DNA from 3 places in the Streptomyces sp. AM6-12 genome. Region 1 is predicted to be linked to each of the others. Evidence: riboswitches for the same ligand, from Rfam matches in the RefSeq annotation. Region 1 holds a riboswitch; each other region holds the start of a gene.
The links. A riboswitch is a leader RNA that binds a small molecule or an ion and turns the genes downstream of it on or off. The one in region 1 is predicted to bind cyclic di-AMP.
Positions count from the first base shown of each region.

Region 2: linked by a shared signal. The riboswitch ahead of ACE4Q9_RS14065 (transglycosylase SLT domain-containing protein) and the one ahead of ACE4Q9_RS19925 (transglycosylase family protein) in region 1 are both predicted to bind cyclic di-AMP.
Region 3: linked by a shared signal. The riboswitch ahead of ACE4Q9_RS17770 (M23 family metallopeptidase) and the one ahead of ACE4Q9_RS19925 (transglycosylase family protein) in region 1 are both predicted to bind cyclic di-AMP.

Region 1 covers NZ_JBIQWN010000001.1:4,383,861-4,388,402, forward strand. Annotated here, with positions in the region: gene ACE4Q9_RS19915 (DUF899 family protein) at 1-648, opposite strand, end outside; gene ACE4Q9_RS19920 (transglycosylase family protein) at 917-2,032, shown strand; cyclic di-AMP (ydaO/yuaA leader) riboswitch at 2,210-2,379, shown strand; gene ACE4Q9_RS19925 (transglycosylase family protein) at 2,384-3,100, shown strand; gene eno (phosphopyruvate hydratase) at 3,928-4,542, shown strand, end outside.
Region 2 covers NZ_JBIQWN010000001.1:3,124,433-3,128,974, reverse strand. Annotated here, with positions in the region: gene ACE4Q9_RS14075 (NAD(P)-binding domain-containing protein) at 1-1,071, shown strand, start outside; gene ACE4Q9_RS14070 (HAD family hydrolase) at 1,239-2,051, shown strand; gene ACE4Q9_RS14065 (transglycosylase SLT domain-containing protein) at 2,086-2,571, opposite strand; cyclic di-AMP (ydaO/yuaA leader) riboswitch at 2,575-2,792, opposite strand; gene ACE4Q9_RS14060 (polyprenyl synthetase family protein) at 3,326-4,336, shown strand.
Region 3 covers NZ_JBIQWN010000001.1:3,924,937-3,929,478, forward strand. Annotated here, with positions in the region: gene ACE4Q9_RS17760 (dihydrofolate reductase family protein) at 245-1,426, shown strand; tRNA gene ACE4Q9_RS17765 (tRNA-Met) at 1,473-1,546, shown strand; cyclic di-AMP (ydaO/yuaA leader) riboswitch at 1,845-2,014, shown strand; gene ACE4Q9_RS17770 (M23 family metallopeptidase) at 2,022-3,071, shown strand; gene ACE4Q9_RS17775 (aldo/keto reductase) at 3,139-4,083, shown strand; gene ACE4Q9_RS17780 (PrsW family intramembrane metalloprotease) at 4,102-4,542, opposite strand, start outside.

The DNA of each region.
Region 1 (4,542 bases):
CGGCGTCAGGTCGAGCAGATGCCAGACGGGATTGAGGAGATCGAGGCCGCGCTGGTCGATGTCCTCGGCCATCCGGGGGCGCGCGGAGTAGAAGTGCCGGACCGCGCCGTCCGCGTCCCGGCTGAAGACCGAGACGGTCGAGTCCTGGCCGCCGTCCTCGTCCTCGCTGCCCAGGTCGTACTTGAAGGTGCTGTCCCCGGCGCTGAGCAGCCGCAGCCGGGACCAGCCGCGGGCGCGCGCGTGCCGGCGCAGGTCGGCCGGATCGGCGGCGGCCACCACCACCAGGTCGGCGTTCCGCGCCACATGGTGGGCGACGCCGTCGAAGCCGTCGAGCCACAGGGTGCACATCGGGCAGGGGGAGGTCTGCCGCTTGCCGTACATGAAGTGGTAGACGAGCAGAGGCCGCTGCGGACCGCCGGTGAACAGCTCCCGCAGACGGACCTCGCGCACCGGCGTGTCGCCCGCCTCCAGGTCGGCGGGGCCCTCCAGGAAGACGTAGTCGCCGACCTCGGCCCCCGGCGGCAGCGACCGGCGCAGCGCCGCGACCCGCTCGCGCTGCCGCATCAGCTCGATCTCGGCGCCGCGCAGCTCCTCGCGGGCGGCGAGGTACTCCGCGGACTCACCGTGCAACCGGGTGTGCCGCATCATGTGTCCTCCTGGGTGAACAGCCCCCCGGAATCAGGTCGGTTCCATGGTTCCGGCGCCGCGCGCCCCGGAGCCGAGGCGTCGCCGTGCCCGACGGGTGATGCGGAAGATGACGCAGCGGAGGGACGAACGTTCACCTCTGTGATCTTCGCGTGATCTCCGCGGCATGAACTTGTGACAAGTGATCGTGTGCCGATACCTTCACCCCTCAGCGCGGCGGGCCCGCATCATCCGCCGCGCCGGTCCCCGCCGTCGCTCGAAAGGCTCCCGCATGATCTCCGGGAACGGTCGTCACCGCCGCCCCCGTCAGGCCCCGGCCCTCCTCGTCGCGGCCGGCGTGACCGGCTCCGCCATCGCCATCCCGCTGCTCGGCGCCGCGAGTGCCCACGCGGCCGACGGCACCACCTGGGACAAGGTCGCCAACTGCGAGAGCGGCGGCGCCTGGAGCGCCGACACCGGCAACGGGTACTACGGCGGCCTCCAGATATCCCAGGACGACTGGGCCGCGTACGGCGGGACGCAGTACGCCTCCTCCGCCGACCAGGCCAGCCGCTCGCAGCAGATCGCCGTGGCCGAGAAGATCCTCAAGGACAAGGGCACCACGCCCTGGGCCACCTGCGCCCTGCTGTCCGGACTGACCTCGAACTCCGGTTCGGTGAGCGTCGATCCGGGTGTCGGCGACGGTGACAGCGGCAACGGCAGCGGCCAGACCGGCGGCACGACCGACCCGTCCGGGCTGCCCGACCCCTCTTCCCCGGCCGGCACGCCGAGCGGCGACCAGGACGGCTCCGGCTCCGGTTCCGGTTCCGGCAAGGCGTCCACCGGCTCGTCCGGCTCGTCCGACCCCTCCTCTTCGCCGAGCCACGGCTCAGGCACCGGCGCCGGCTCCGGCAAGCAGACCGGCAAGCACGCGAGCCCGCAGCCGGGCAAGCACACCGGCACGCCCGGCCCGGACCCTGCCGACCCGTCCGGCCCGTCCTCCTCGGACCCCTCCGCCTCCACCCCGCCGTCCGCGCCGGCCCACGGCTCCGGAACGCCGGCACCCTCCACCGGTACCCCCGCCAACCCCCAGCAGGCCGCCGGTACTTGGAACCTGGTCGACACCGGGGCCCTCGGCGGCGGGCGCCACCGCGGTGGCCACGCGGACGAAGGCACGGCAAACGGGCAGAACGGCTCCACCTCGGGCCAGCACGCGACCCACGGGCCGGACAGCTACACCGTCCGCCAGGGCGACTCGCTGAGCGCCATCGCCGACTCCCTTGACGTCGACGGCGGATGGCATGCGCTCTACGCCGCGAACAAGAAGGTCGTGGGCGCCGACCCGAACCACATCACCGCCGGTCAGACCCTGAAAGTCGGTGACGAAACGGGCGCGGGCCAGGGCTAGTTGACGCCCCACTTGATCGCTAAATGTCCGGTTTGGCGAAAGTGTGGGATGAGTCTCAGAAGCCCTGATCGTCTTTGAAATTCCGCGGATCACCTGGCTACGGTCAAGGCCGCTCGTCACCACGAGCCCCGGCGGCCGCAACGCCGAATCCTGCCAGCGGCTGCCCGGGAACAGTCGTCGCGTCAAGCGCCGCAGGCAGGAGCGGGGGACCCAAGGTAGGCGCCGGGCCCGGCAGTTGTTGCCGGACCGGCTTGGGGTGAAGCCACGCCTCCGGAAGGAGGGGTGGCCGGGCAACTCAACCGGCCCGAACCCGACAGCTCACCTCGCAGGCGTCGGTGAGGGGATCGTTCCATGCTGTTTTCCGGCAAGGGCAAGCACCGTCGTCCGTCCAAGGCCGTCCGCGCCGTCACGCTCGCCGGTGTCACCGGTGCCGCCGTGGCCGCTCCGCTGATGGCGGCCGGCAGCGCCTCCGCCGCCACCGCTTCCCAGTGGGACACCGTCGCCCAGTGCGAGTCCGGCGGCAACTGGGCCATCAACACCGGCAACGGTTACTACGGCGGCCTCCAGTTCTCCGCCTCCACCTGGGCCGCGTACGGCGGCACCGCCTACGCGCCGACCGCCGACAAGGCCAGCAAGTCGCAGCAGATCTCCGTCGCCGAGAAGGTCCTGGCCGCGCAGGGCAAGGGCGCCTGGCCGGTCTGCGGCACGGGCCTGACCGGCACCCCGTACAACGGCTCCGCCCCGACGACCACGTCGTCGTCCGGCACCGCCACCCGCTCCACGGACCAGCAGGCCGCCACCCGCTCCACCGAGCGCACCGCCCCGGCCCCGTCCAAGTCCACGAGCACGTCCACCGGCTCGTCCACGGGCAAGACCGTCACCACCCCGACCGGCAAGAAGGTCAAGAAGGGCGACGGCGAGTACAAGGTGGTCACGGGTGACACCCTCAGCTCCATCGCGGCCGCGCACCACGTGGCCGGCGGCTGGAAGAAGCTGTTCGACCTGAACAAGGACATCATCGACAACGCCGACCTGATCTACCCGGGTCAGCAGCTCCACCTGAAGTAACCCGGCCCGGCCACGGCCGCGGCGAGCTCCGCAGGGGGCTCGCCCGGCGGCCCGGCCGCGGGGTGCTTCCCCGGACGCCCGGACCCGGCCGGCGGACCGGGGCGCCCGACTCCGCTCACCCCGCCCGGCTCCGCTCACCCCGCCCGGCTCCGCTCACCCCGCCCGGCTCCGCTCACCGGCCCGGTTCCGCTCACCCGGCCCGACGGGCCCCTCGCAGGGGGTAGCCCCCGACGTCGTACGCCCGGTGTCGTACCCCCGACGCCCTCGACGCCGCGCTCCCGATAGGCCCCGACGGCCCGCCCCCGGTGGCCCCGAGGGGCCTCGCCCCTGGCGACCCGCCCCAACGGTCCAGGGGCCACCCACCCCCGGCGGGTCCCCCGGGCCCCAGGCCCCCCCCGGCGGGCCCCAGGCTCCATGCCCCAGGCCCACCCCCAGCGGGCCCCCAGGCTCCATGCCTCAGGCCCACCCCCGGCGGACCCCACGCCCCATCCCAAGGCGGGTCCCCCAAGCCCCCCCCGGCGGGCCCCCCAAGCCCCCCCCCGGCGGGCCCCCCAAGCCCCAGGCCCCGCCCCCGTCCCCCCAACCCCCCCACCCCGGCGCGATTCCCCCGTTCGCGCAGGGGTGGGGTCTTGCGTTCTGCCAGTCCAGCCGGGCCTCCTCCGGGCCCCCTTTGTTCCGGTGGTGAACAATGGGTACCGTCTGCGTGTCCCCGTCGCTCACCAGACGGTCGGTCGGTGGTCCGCGACGCCGGGACGGTTAGGCTCTAGTCGCAAGGGCGCAGCCGCACGGCCGCCTCCCGCACTTCCAGCGTCACATCCAAGAAGGAGATGCTCGTGCCGTCCATCGACGTCGTCGTAGCCCGGGAAATCCTGGACTCCCGAGGCAACCCCACGGTCGAGGTCGAGGTCGGCCTCGACGATGGCAGCACCGGTCGTGCCGCCGTCCCGTCCGGCGCCTCCACCGGCGCCTTCGAGGCCATCGAGCTGCGCGACGGTGACCCCAACCGCTACCAGGGCAAGGGTGTCGAGAAGGCCGTCCTCGCCGTCATCGAGCAGATCGGCCCGGAGCTGGTCGGCTACGACGCCACCGAGCAGCGTCTGATCGACCAGGCCATGTTCGACCTGGACGCCACCGACAACAAGGGCTCGCTCGGCGCCAACGCCATCCTCGGCGTCTCCCTGGCCGTCGCGCACGCCGCCTCCGAGGCGTCCGACCTGCCCCTCTTCCGCTACCTGGGCGGCCCCAACGCGCACCTGCTGCCGGTGCCGATGATGAACATCCTGAACGGCGGCTCGCACGCCGACTCCAACGTGGACATCCAGGAGTTCATGATCGCCCCGATCGGCGCGGAGTCCTTCTCCGAGGCGCTGCGCTGGGGTGCCGAGGTCTACCACACCCTCAAGAAGGTCCTGAAGGGCAAGGGCCTGGCCACCGGTCTCGGT
Region 2 (4,542 bases), 1.3 Mb from region 1:
ATGCTCCTGAAATCGACCCCCGCCGCCTCCAGCCTGGACTGCCCGCAGCCCGGCCACACCCTCGCCGACTACTGCGATGCGGCCGGGATCCGCCGGCTCGCCGCTGACGAGGACGTCATCCCGGTCGAGACCTTTGTCGGGTACGGCGAGTGGTTCCAGCGGCGGCTCCTGCCGGATCTCGAACGGGTGCGGGTGGTCTCCGTCGAGCCGACCGGGCGGGAGGCGGGCGGGGGGTTCGAACTCAAGCTGGACTCGGGGGAGACGTTCGCCGCGCGGGCGGTGGTCGTGGCCACCGGGCTGTCCGGGCTGGCTCATCTCCCGGCGGAGCTGCGGAGGGCGGCCGGTGCCGGGCCGGAGGGCCCTGTTTCGCACAGCTCCCAGCACCACGACCTCGGGCGCTTTCGAGGCAAGGAGTTGATCGTGGTCGGCGCCGGGCAGTCCGCGCTGGAGACGGCCGTGCTGGCGGCGGAGGCCGGGGCGCGGGTGCGGGTGGTGGCGCGGGGGCGCGGGCGGGTCGCCTTCGGGGCGCCGCCCTGGGAGCAGCCGAGGCTGCGTCCCGAGTCGCCGTTCGGGCGGGCCTGGTCGCTGTGGGCGTTCAGCTACTGCCCGCACCCCTACCGCTTCCTGCCCGAGGCCACCCGGCACTTCCTGGTGCGCCGGGTGCTCGGGCCGCTCGGCGCGTGGTGGCTGCGGGAACGGTTCGAGGGCGCGGTGCAGGTGGACGACGTCGAACGGGTGCTGGGCGCGGCGGCGGAGGACGGGCGGCCGGTGCTGACGGTGCGCACGCACGGCGGCCGTGTGGATCACCTGACCGCCGACCATGTCATCGCGGCGACTGGCTACCGGGTGGACGTCTCCGCGATGGACTTCCTCGGCCCCACCCTGCGCACCCGCCTCGCGACGAGCCGCGGCGCCCCGCGCCTCGGCACCGGCTACGTCTCCTCGGTCCCCGGCCTCTACTTCACCGGCCTCCCGGCCGCCTCCTCCTACGGCCCGGTGATGCGCTTCGTGTGCGGCACGGAATTCGCCTCCCCGAGACTGGCGGGGCATGTGGCGCGGGAACACGGGTGAGTGTCGGAGGGCGGTTGCGGAGAGTGGGGGCGGCGGCCGCCCCCACCCCCATGAGACCTCTCCTCGACCCCACTTGAAGTCATCGAAGGCGCAAGTCCGGGGAATGACACGGGAGTCGGGGGATGACGCGGGGCTCGGTGGAGGGGATCGGTCCGTATTCTCTGATCATGGTTGCCTCCCCCGCGTACGCACTGATCGCCACCGACCTGGACGGGACGCTGCTGCGCGGCGACGACACCGTCTCCGAGCGCTCGCTGGCCGTGCTCGCGCGGGCGGCGCGGGCCGGGGCCCGGCACCTGGTGGTCACCGGCCGCCCGGCCCCCAGAGTGCGCCCCCTGCTGACCGCCCTCGGCGCCACCGGGCTCGCGGTGTGCGGGCAGGGCGCGCAGCTGTACGACGCCGCGTCCGGCCGCATGCTGTGGTCGGTCCGGCTGGACCGGGAGCTGGCCGAGACCGCGCTCGGAAAGATCGAGGCCGAGACGGGCCCGGTGTTCGCCGCGGTTGACCAGGACGGCACCGACGGGCTCACCCTGATCGAACCCGGATACCGGATGCCCCACCCGACCCTGCCCGCGGTCCGGGTGGCCCGGCGCGACGACCTGTGGCGGGCGCCGATCAGCAAGGTCCTGCTGCGCCACGCCACCCTGTCCGACGACGAGTTGGCGGCGGTGGCCCGCTCGGTCGTGGACTCGCTGGCCACGGTCACCATGTCGGGGCCCGGCACCGTGGAGCTCCAGCCGTGCGGGGTGACCAAGGCCACCGGGCTCGCGCTGGCCGCCGAGCGGCTCGGGGTCCCCGCGGAACGCGCCGTGGCCTTCGGCGACATGCCCAACGACATCCCGATGTTCCACTGGGCGGCGCACGGCGTCGCGATGGCGAACGCCCACCCCGAGCTGAAGGCGGTCGCCGACGAGGTCACGGCGTCGAACGAGGACGACGGCATCGCCGTCGTCCTCGAAAGGCTGTTCCCGGCCGGGTGACCGGGAACAGCGGTGGTATGGCGCCGCAGACGCCTCAGTAGGCGCCGTTGACGTTGTCGATCGAGCCGTAGCGCGCGGCCGCGTAGTTGCAGGCGGCGGTGATGTTGGCGACCGGGTCGTAGATGTTGAACGACGTTCCGGCCACGTGGTACGCGTTGAAGGTCGGGTCGATCACCTGGAGCAGACCCTTGGACGGTATGCCCTTGGCCGCGTTGGAGTCCCACAGGTTGATGGCGCTCGGGTTGCCCGAGGACTCGCGCATGACATTGCGGTAGATGCCGTTGTAGGAGCCCGGAATGCCCTTCTGGGCCATGATCGCGAGGGACTCGCGGATCCAGCCGTCGAGGTTGTTCGGGTACCCGGCGGGCGTGGTGGCGGCCGACGTCGTGCCGGTGGTGGCGGACGCGGTGGCGGCGCCCACCAGGGGCATGGCGAGCACGGCCGCGCCGGTGCCGGCGACGGCGATCAGGCGGACGAGACGGTTGGCGCGGGTGCGGCGCGGCTGAACGGCAGCAGACATGGGGACGTTCCTCTCCTACGCCTGCGAGGTGAGCTGTCGGGTTCGGGCGGGGAGGTGCCCGGCCGTGCCTGGTGAGAGGCGTGGCTTGACCCCAAGCCGTCCCGTGCGAACACGCGGTGCGGCGCGCTGTGTCACGCGCTGCGCCATGTGAGTCGTCCGGTCCGGCGACTTACCTGGGTCCCCCGCTCCTGCCGTACGAATGAGTTCGTCGATGGGTGTACGGGCGGCGGCAGGATTCGGCGTCCGCCCGATGGCTCGGGAAGGTATGCGAGAGCGCATGCCGGGAACAAGCGCGGAATTGTTATATCGAGGCATTTGACCTTGATCAGCAGCCTATGGGGTACTTGATCCTTTGCGAATGCCAACGCTCAACTCGCGTGCGGGGCAAGGCGTGCGGAGGTGTCGGCGGGCCGCCCGCGGGAACGCGGTCGGGTGACCCAATTCACGAAATGGCAAACTGTGGAAAATCGGGCATGGGGGATTCGTCCCCCGGTGGGGTGGAGTCGGCGCTCCACCCCTCTCGGGGATCGCGAAGAAGTTCCCGATTACCTGTTAAATCGATAAATGTCCGTTCTGATGATTCGACCGGGGGTATGCCAGTCATGACCCGATACGTCCCGGACTGGACGGGTGGGCGCAGGGTGGGCGCTCTCGGTGATCGAAACCGGACCGGATACGCTGACTTGAGTGATGGCAGCGACCTATCGACAAACCGCGTAATCGCCAGCAGACACCAGCAGACAGGAGACCCCTCGTGACCGTCGTCGGGCCGTTCGGGCTGAGCGTGCGGGACCAGGCTCTCGAAGCCGATGTCCAGGCCGGATTGGCGGCTGTCGAGGAAGGCCTGCTAGAGGCCACCAAGAGCGAGGTCCCCTTCATCACGGGGGCCGCGCAGCACCTCGTACGGGCCGGCGGGAAGCGCTTCCGGCCGCTGCTCGTGATGCTCGCGGCGCAGTTCGGCGACCCCTACGCGCCCGGCGTGGTGCCGTCCGCCGTGGTCGTGGAGCTGACCCACCTGGCCACGCTCTACCACGACGACGTCATGGACGAGGCGGCCGTGCGCCGGGGCGTGGACAGCGCCAACACCCGCTGGGGCAACTCCGTCGCGGTCCTCACCGGCGACTTCCTCTTCGCCCGTGCCTCCCAGATCCTCGCCGACCTCGGCCCCGAGGCGGTCCGGGTCCAGGCCCTCGCGTTCGAACGGCTGGTCACCGGCCAGATCCTGGAGACCGCCGGACCCGCCGACGGCCGCGACCCGGTCGAGCACTACCTCGACGTCCTCGGCGGCAAGACCGGCTCGCTGGTCGCGGTGGCCTGCCGGTTCGGCGCGATGATGTCCGGCGCCGACGAGACGGTCGTGGACGTGCTCACCCAGTACGGCGAGCGGCTCGGCGTGGCCTTCCAGCTCGCCGACGACGTCCTGGACATCGCCTCCGACTCCCACGAGTCCGGCAAGACCCCCGGCACCGACCTGCGCGAGGGCATCCCGACCCTGCCCGTGCTGCGGCTGCGCGAGCGGGCCGCCCGGCTCGGCCTGCCCGAGGACCTCGCCCTGTGCGAGCTGCTGGACTCCGACCTCAGCGACGACGCCCGGCACGCCGAGGCGCTGGCCGCGCTGCGCGCCCACCCGGCCCTGGAGCAGGCCCGCCGGGACACCGTGCGGTACGCGGAGGAGGCGCGCGCCGCGCTCGCCCCGCTGCGGGAGTGCGACGCCAAGGTGGCGCTGACGGAGCTGTGCGACGCGGTGGTGCACCGGGCGGGCTGACCGCCCGCTCCGGCCCGTCCGGCAGTCCGTCGGCCGGCGAGTAACCGACCGTCCGGTATGCGTCGGCCGGCCACCCGTTCGGCGTCCGCCGGGTGGCCGTACCCCGGACGCCTGCCGCATCCTGCCCTGGGGGACCGCGTTCGAGCCCCTAGGGGTGCCCCCTACGTGTCATACCGCAGTCGTACGCCGAGTTGGCCCCGAGGGCT
Region 3 (4,542 bases), 460 kb from region 1:
CCGGAATGTGACCGGCGAGTGGAGATTCAGCGCTGCGCGTCTCTCTGTGCGTGCCACGGTCAGCTAACGAGCCTCTCGGGAGCTGAGGGTGTGGGGCATTCGGGTGCTTCTGTAACTCGAAAGCGGGGTTCGGCGGTCCTATGACAGCAACGGGCGGAAATAAGAATGCTTTTAGGGCGGGCCGGGCGGCGCGTGCCGTCCCCCTGGGCGGGCCGGGTCGGCGGCGGGCCGCACACTGGAGTCGATGAGCACCGAGCGAGCTTTGCCCGAGTCCGCGCCGTACCCGTACGTGCTGCTGTCCGCCGCCGTCTCCCTCGACGGCTGCCTGGACGACACCGGCCCGCAGCGGCTGCTGCTGTCCGGACCGGCCGACTTCGACCGGGTCGACGCGGTACGGGCCTCGGCCGACGCCCTCCTGGTCGGCGCCGGCACCCTGCGCGCCGACAATCCGCGGCTGCTGGTTGCCTCCGCCGAGCGGCGCGCGGCCCGGCTCGCGCGGGGCCGGCCGGAATATCCGCTGAAGGTCACCGTCACCGGCACCGGCGATCTCGACCCCGCGGCCCGCTTCTGGCACACCGGCGGCGACAAGCTCGTCTACACGACCGACGCGGGCGCCGCACGGGTCACCCGTCTCCTCGGCGGCGCCGCCGACGTCGTCGCACTCGGCCCGGAGCTGGACTGGCGGGCCCTGCTCGGTCACCTGCGAGCCGAGCGCGGGATCGGCCGGCTGATGGTGGAGGGCGGCGCGGCCGTGCACACCCAGCTCCTCCAGCAGGGCCTCGCCGACGAGCTCCAGCTCGTGGTCGCCCCGCTGATCGTGGGCGATCCGGCCGCCCCACGGCTGTTCGGTCCCGGCCGCTACCAGGAGGGCCGGCTGCGGCTCGTCGAGTCCCGCCGGATCGAGGACGTCGTCCTGATGCGCTACGAGCCCACCGCGCCCGGCACCGGCCCGGTGCCCACCGCCGCCGACCGGCACTGGCTGCGCACCGCCTGCGAACTGGCCGCGCTGTGCCCGCCCTCGCAAACGGCCTTCAGCGTCGGTGCGGTCGTGGTCGCCGCCGACGGCACCGAGCTGGCCCGCGGCCACTCCCGCGAGGGCGGGGACCCGGTGGTGCACGCGGAGGAGGCGGCGCTCGCCAAGACCGACCCCGCCGATCCGCGGCTGCCCGGCGCCACCGTCTACAGCAGCCTGGAGCCCTGCGCCCGCCGCGCCTCGCGCCCCGCGCCCTGCGCCGAGCTGATCCTGCGGGCGGGGGTGCGCCGGGTGGTGACCGCCTGGCGGGAGCCGGACACGTTCGTGGTGGCGGCCGACGGCACCGGGGTGCTGACGGCCGCGGGCGCCGAGGTCGTCGTCCTGCCCGAGTACGAGCCGCTGGCCAAGGGGCCGAACCGGCATCTGGCCGGCCGATCCGGAGCCCCGTCGTAACCGGTGTGCTTTCCGCCCTGGTGATGGCGTACAGTAGAGACATCGCCGCGGGGTGGAGCAGCTCGGTAGCTCGCTGGGCTCATAACCCAGAGGTCGCAGGTTCAAATCCTGTCCCCGCTACTGATATCTCAGGGCCGGAATCCAGTTCATGGATTCCGGCCCTGAGTGTTTTCCGGACCCCGAAGGGGGGTTACCCCCAGTGACCGTTCGACCGCCCAGCGCATAAGATCTGAGTCACCATCAAAAACCGGGTGACTCCTGAACGGCGGTCAACTCGCCCGGATTGGCGGGCCGCTGGGCGGTAAGTCCACGGGTTTGAACCTTAATGATCAAGCCGAACGGCTTGGAAAGTTCCCCTCCGGTCTATTAACGTTCGATAACGCAGCGCGGTCGTCCCAGCCGTCACCCGAGGCGGCTCCGTGCGCACGCGCCGAATCCCGCGAGGGAACCGGGGAACCACCACCTTGGGGTGAATCACGCGGACACCACCGCGGACTCAGCCGAGTCCACGAGCGGTATACGCGCGTAGGAGACCTTCCTGCTCCGAACCCGTCAGCTAACCCGGTAGGCGGAGGAAGGAAAGGAGCACGCCCCCGTGGCGTCCAACCGTCCCGCCCCCGAAGCACCGTTCGTGCCCGCTCAGCGCGCACCCGAGTCGTTCGGTCCCGGCCCCGACGGCGACGGACCCTGGGAGGAGTGGAACCCCGGCGAGGAGTCCGTCGCCCCGGTCCGCGGCCGCCACCGCGTCGCCAAGCAGCGCGGCGGCTTCGCCCGCAGCTCCACCGTCCTCGGCGTCGGCGTGATCGCCGCCGTCGGCGCGGGCGGCATCGCCAGCGCCAACCCCGGCAAGCCGCCGGTCTCCGTCTCGATGCCCGACCTGCCGGACGTCTCGGTGCCGCACCTGTCCACCGTCGAGCACTTCCTCGGCGACGACTCCGCCGAGACGCCCAAGGCCGAGACCGCCACCGCGCTCACCGACCTCGGGCGGACCACCGAGGGCGCCACGGACACCGGCGCGGGCGAGGCCCTGCGCAACCGGATCATGGCCCAGGCCGAGCAGCAGCAGGGCCAGGCCGACAGCAAGGCCACCGCCGCGATGGTCGCCGCCGCCCAGCAGCAGAGCGACGCGGCGGCCGCCAAGGCGGAGAAGGAGGCCGCCGCCAAGGCCGCCGACGCCAAGGAGCAGGCGGAGGCCGACGCCAAGAAGGCGGCCGCGGCCAAGCGGCTGGCCGCGCTGGCCAAGCAGTACACGCTGCCCGTCGTCTCGTACACGATCACCGGCACCTTCGGGCAGCCCGGCGCCATGTGGTCCTCCGGCTACCACACCGGCCTCGACTTCGCCGCCCCCACCGGCACCCTGATCAAGGCCGTCCACGGCGGCACCATCACCCAGGCCGGCTGGGCCGGCGCCTACGGCTACCGCACCGTCCTCACCTTGGACGACGGCACCGAGCTGTGGTTCTGCCACCAGTCCTCGATCAACGTCTCGGTCGGCCAGAAGGTCGCCACCGGCGAGGTCATCGGCCGCGTCGGCGCCACCGGCAATGTCACCGGCCCGCACCTGCACCTGGAGGTGCACCCGGACGGGCAGCCGACCGCCGTCGACCCCGCGCCCTGGCTGCGCGACAAGGGCCTCAACCCCTGACGGAACCGCGCCGGTTCCCGCACCGGCGGCGGAATGCGGTCATCCGTCGCCGGTGTTGATGTGGAGCATGACTTCTCTGCGCACACTGGGCTCATCCGACCTCGAGGTCTCCCCGCTCTGCCTGGGCGGCAACGTCTTCGGCTGGACCGCCGACGAGCAGACCTCCTTCGCCGTCCTGGACGCGTACACGGCCGCGGGCGGCAACTTCATCGACACCGCCGACGTCTACACCGCCTGGATCGAGGGCCACCAGGGCGGCGAGTCCGAGACCGTCATCGGCAAGTGGGTCAAGGCCCGCGGCAACCGCTCCGACGTCGTCATCGCCACCAAGGTCGGCCAGCACCCGCAGTACCGGGGCCTGTCCGCGGCCAACATCAAGGCCGCCGCCGACGCCTCCCTGGCCCGCCTGGGCACCGACTACATCGACCTCTACTACACCCACTTCGACCAGCCCGAGGTGCCGGTCGAGGAGATCATCGGCGCGCTGGACGAACTGGTGAAGGCCGGCAAGGTCCGGCAGATCGCCGCGTCCAACATCAGCGCCGAGCGGCTCAAGGAGTCCCTGGACTTCTCCACCCGCGAGAACCTGGCCCGCTATGTGGCGCTCCAGCCGCACTACAACCTGGTCTCCCGCGACACCTACGAGGGCCCGCTCCAGGACCTCGTCGCCCGCGAGGGCCTGTCCGCGGTGCCGTACTTCGCGCTCGCCGCGGGCTTCCTGACCGGCAAGTACCGGCCCGGCGCCACGGTGGACAGCGCCCGTGCCGGCTCGGCCGCCAAGTACGCGGAGACCGAGCGCGGCCAGAAGGTGCTCGCCGCCCTCGACGAGATCGCCGGCGCACACGGGGCCGCGCACGCCACCGTCGCCCTCGCCTGGCTGGCCGCCCAGCCGACCGTCACCGCTCCGATCGCCTCGGCCCGCACCCTGGAGCAGCTCCCGCCGCTGCTGGCCGCCGGCGAGCTGAAGCTGACGGACGACGAGCTGGAGAAGCTGACGGCCGCCTCGGCCTGAGCAGCCAGGGCTCGCAGGTCACATTTGGTACGGGTGGTACGACGGGTACGACGGGTACGGCGCAGCCGGGTAGCCGTACCCGTGCCCCTGCGGCTGCCCCGGCCGGATGTACGCGTGCCCGTACGGCGCGGGCGCCCACCCCATCGGGATGTGGGCGGCGGCCGACCTGAGGGCCGCGTACTCCAGGGCCGGCCGGGCGGCCTCCCGGCGCTGCCACAGCTGATCGAGCAGTTCCCGCTCGCGGATGGCGAAGTCGGCGCCCGCCCGCCCCTGGCGGCCCTGCCGGCGCAGCAGCGCGAGGGCGGTGGCGTACGTCTCGTACTGGGCGACCGCCCGTGCCGTGGGGCGGCCGGCGTGGTGGCGGGCGTAGTCGCGGGCCATCCGGCGGGCGCGCATCGAGCCGAGCGCGAAGGGCTCGGCCGGGCCCAGCCAGCCGGCCAGCACGTACGTGGGCAGCTC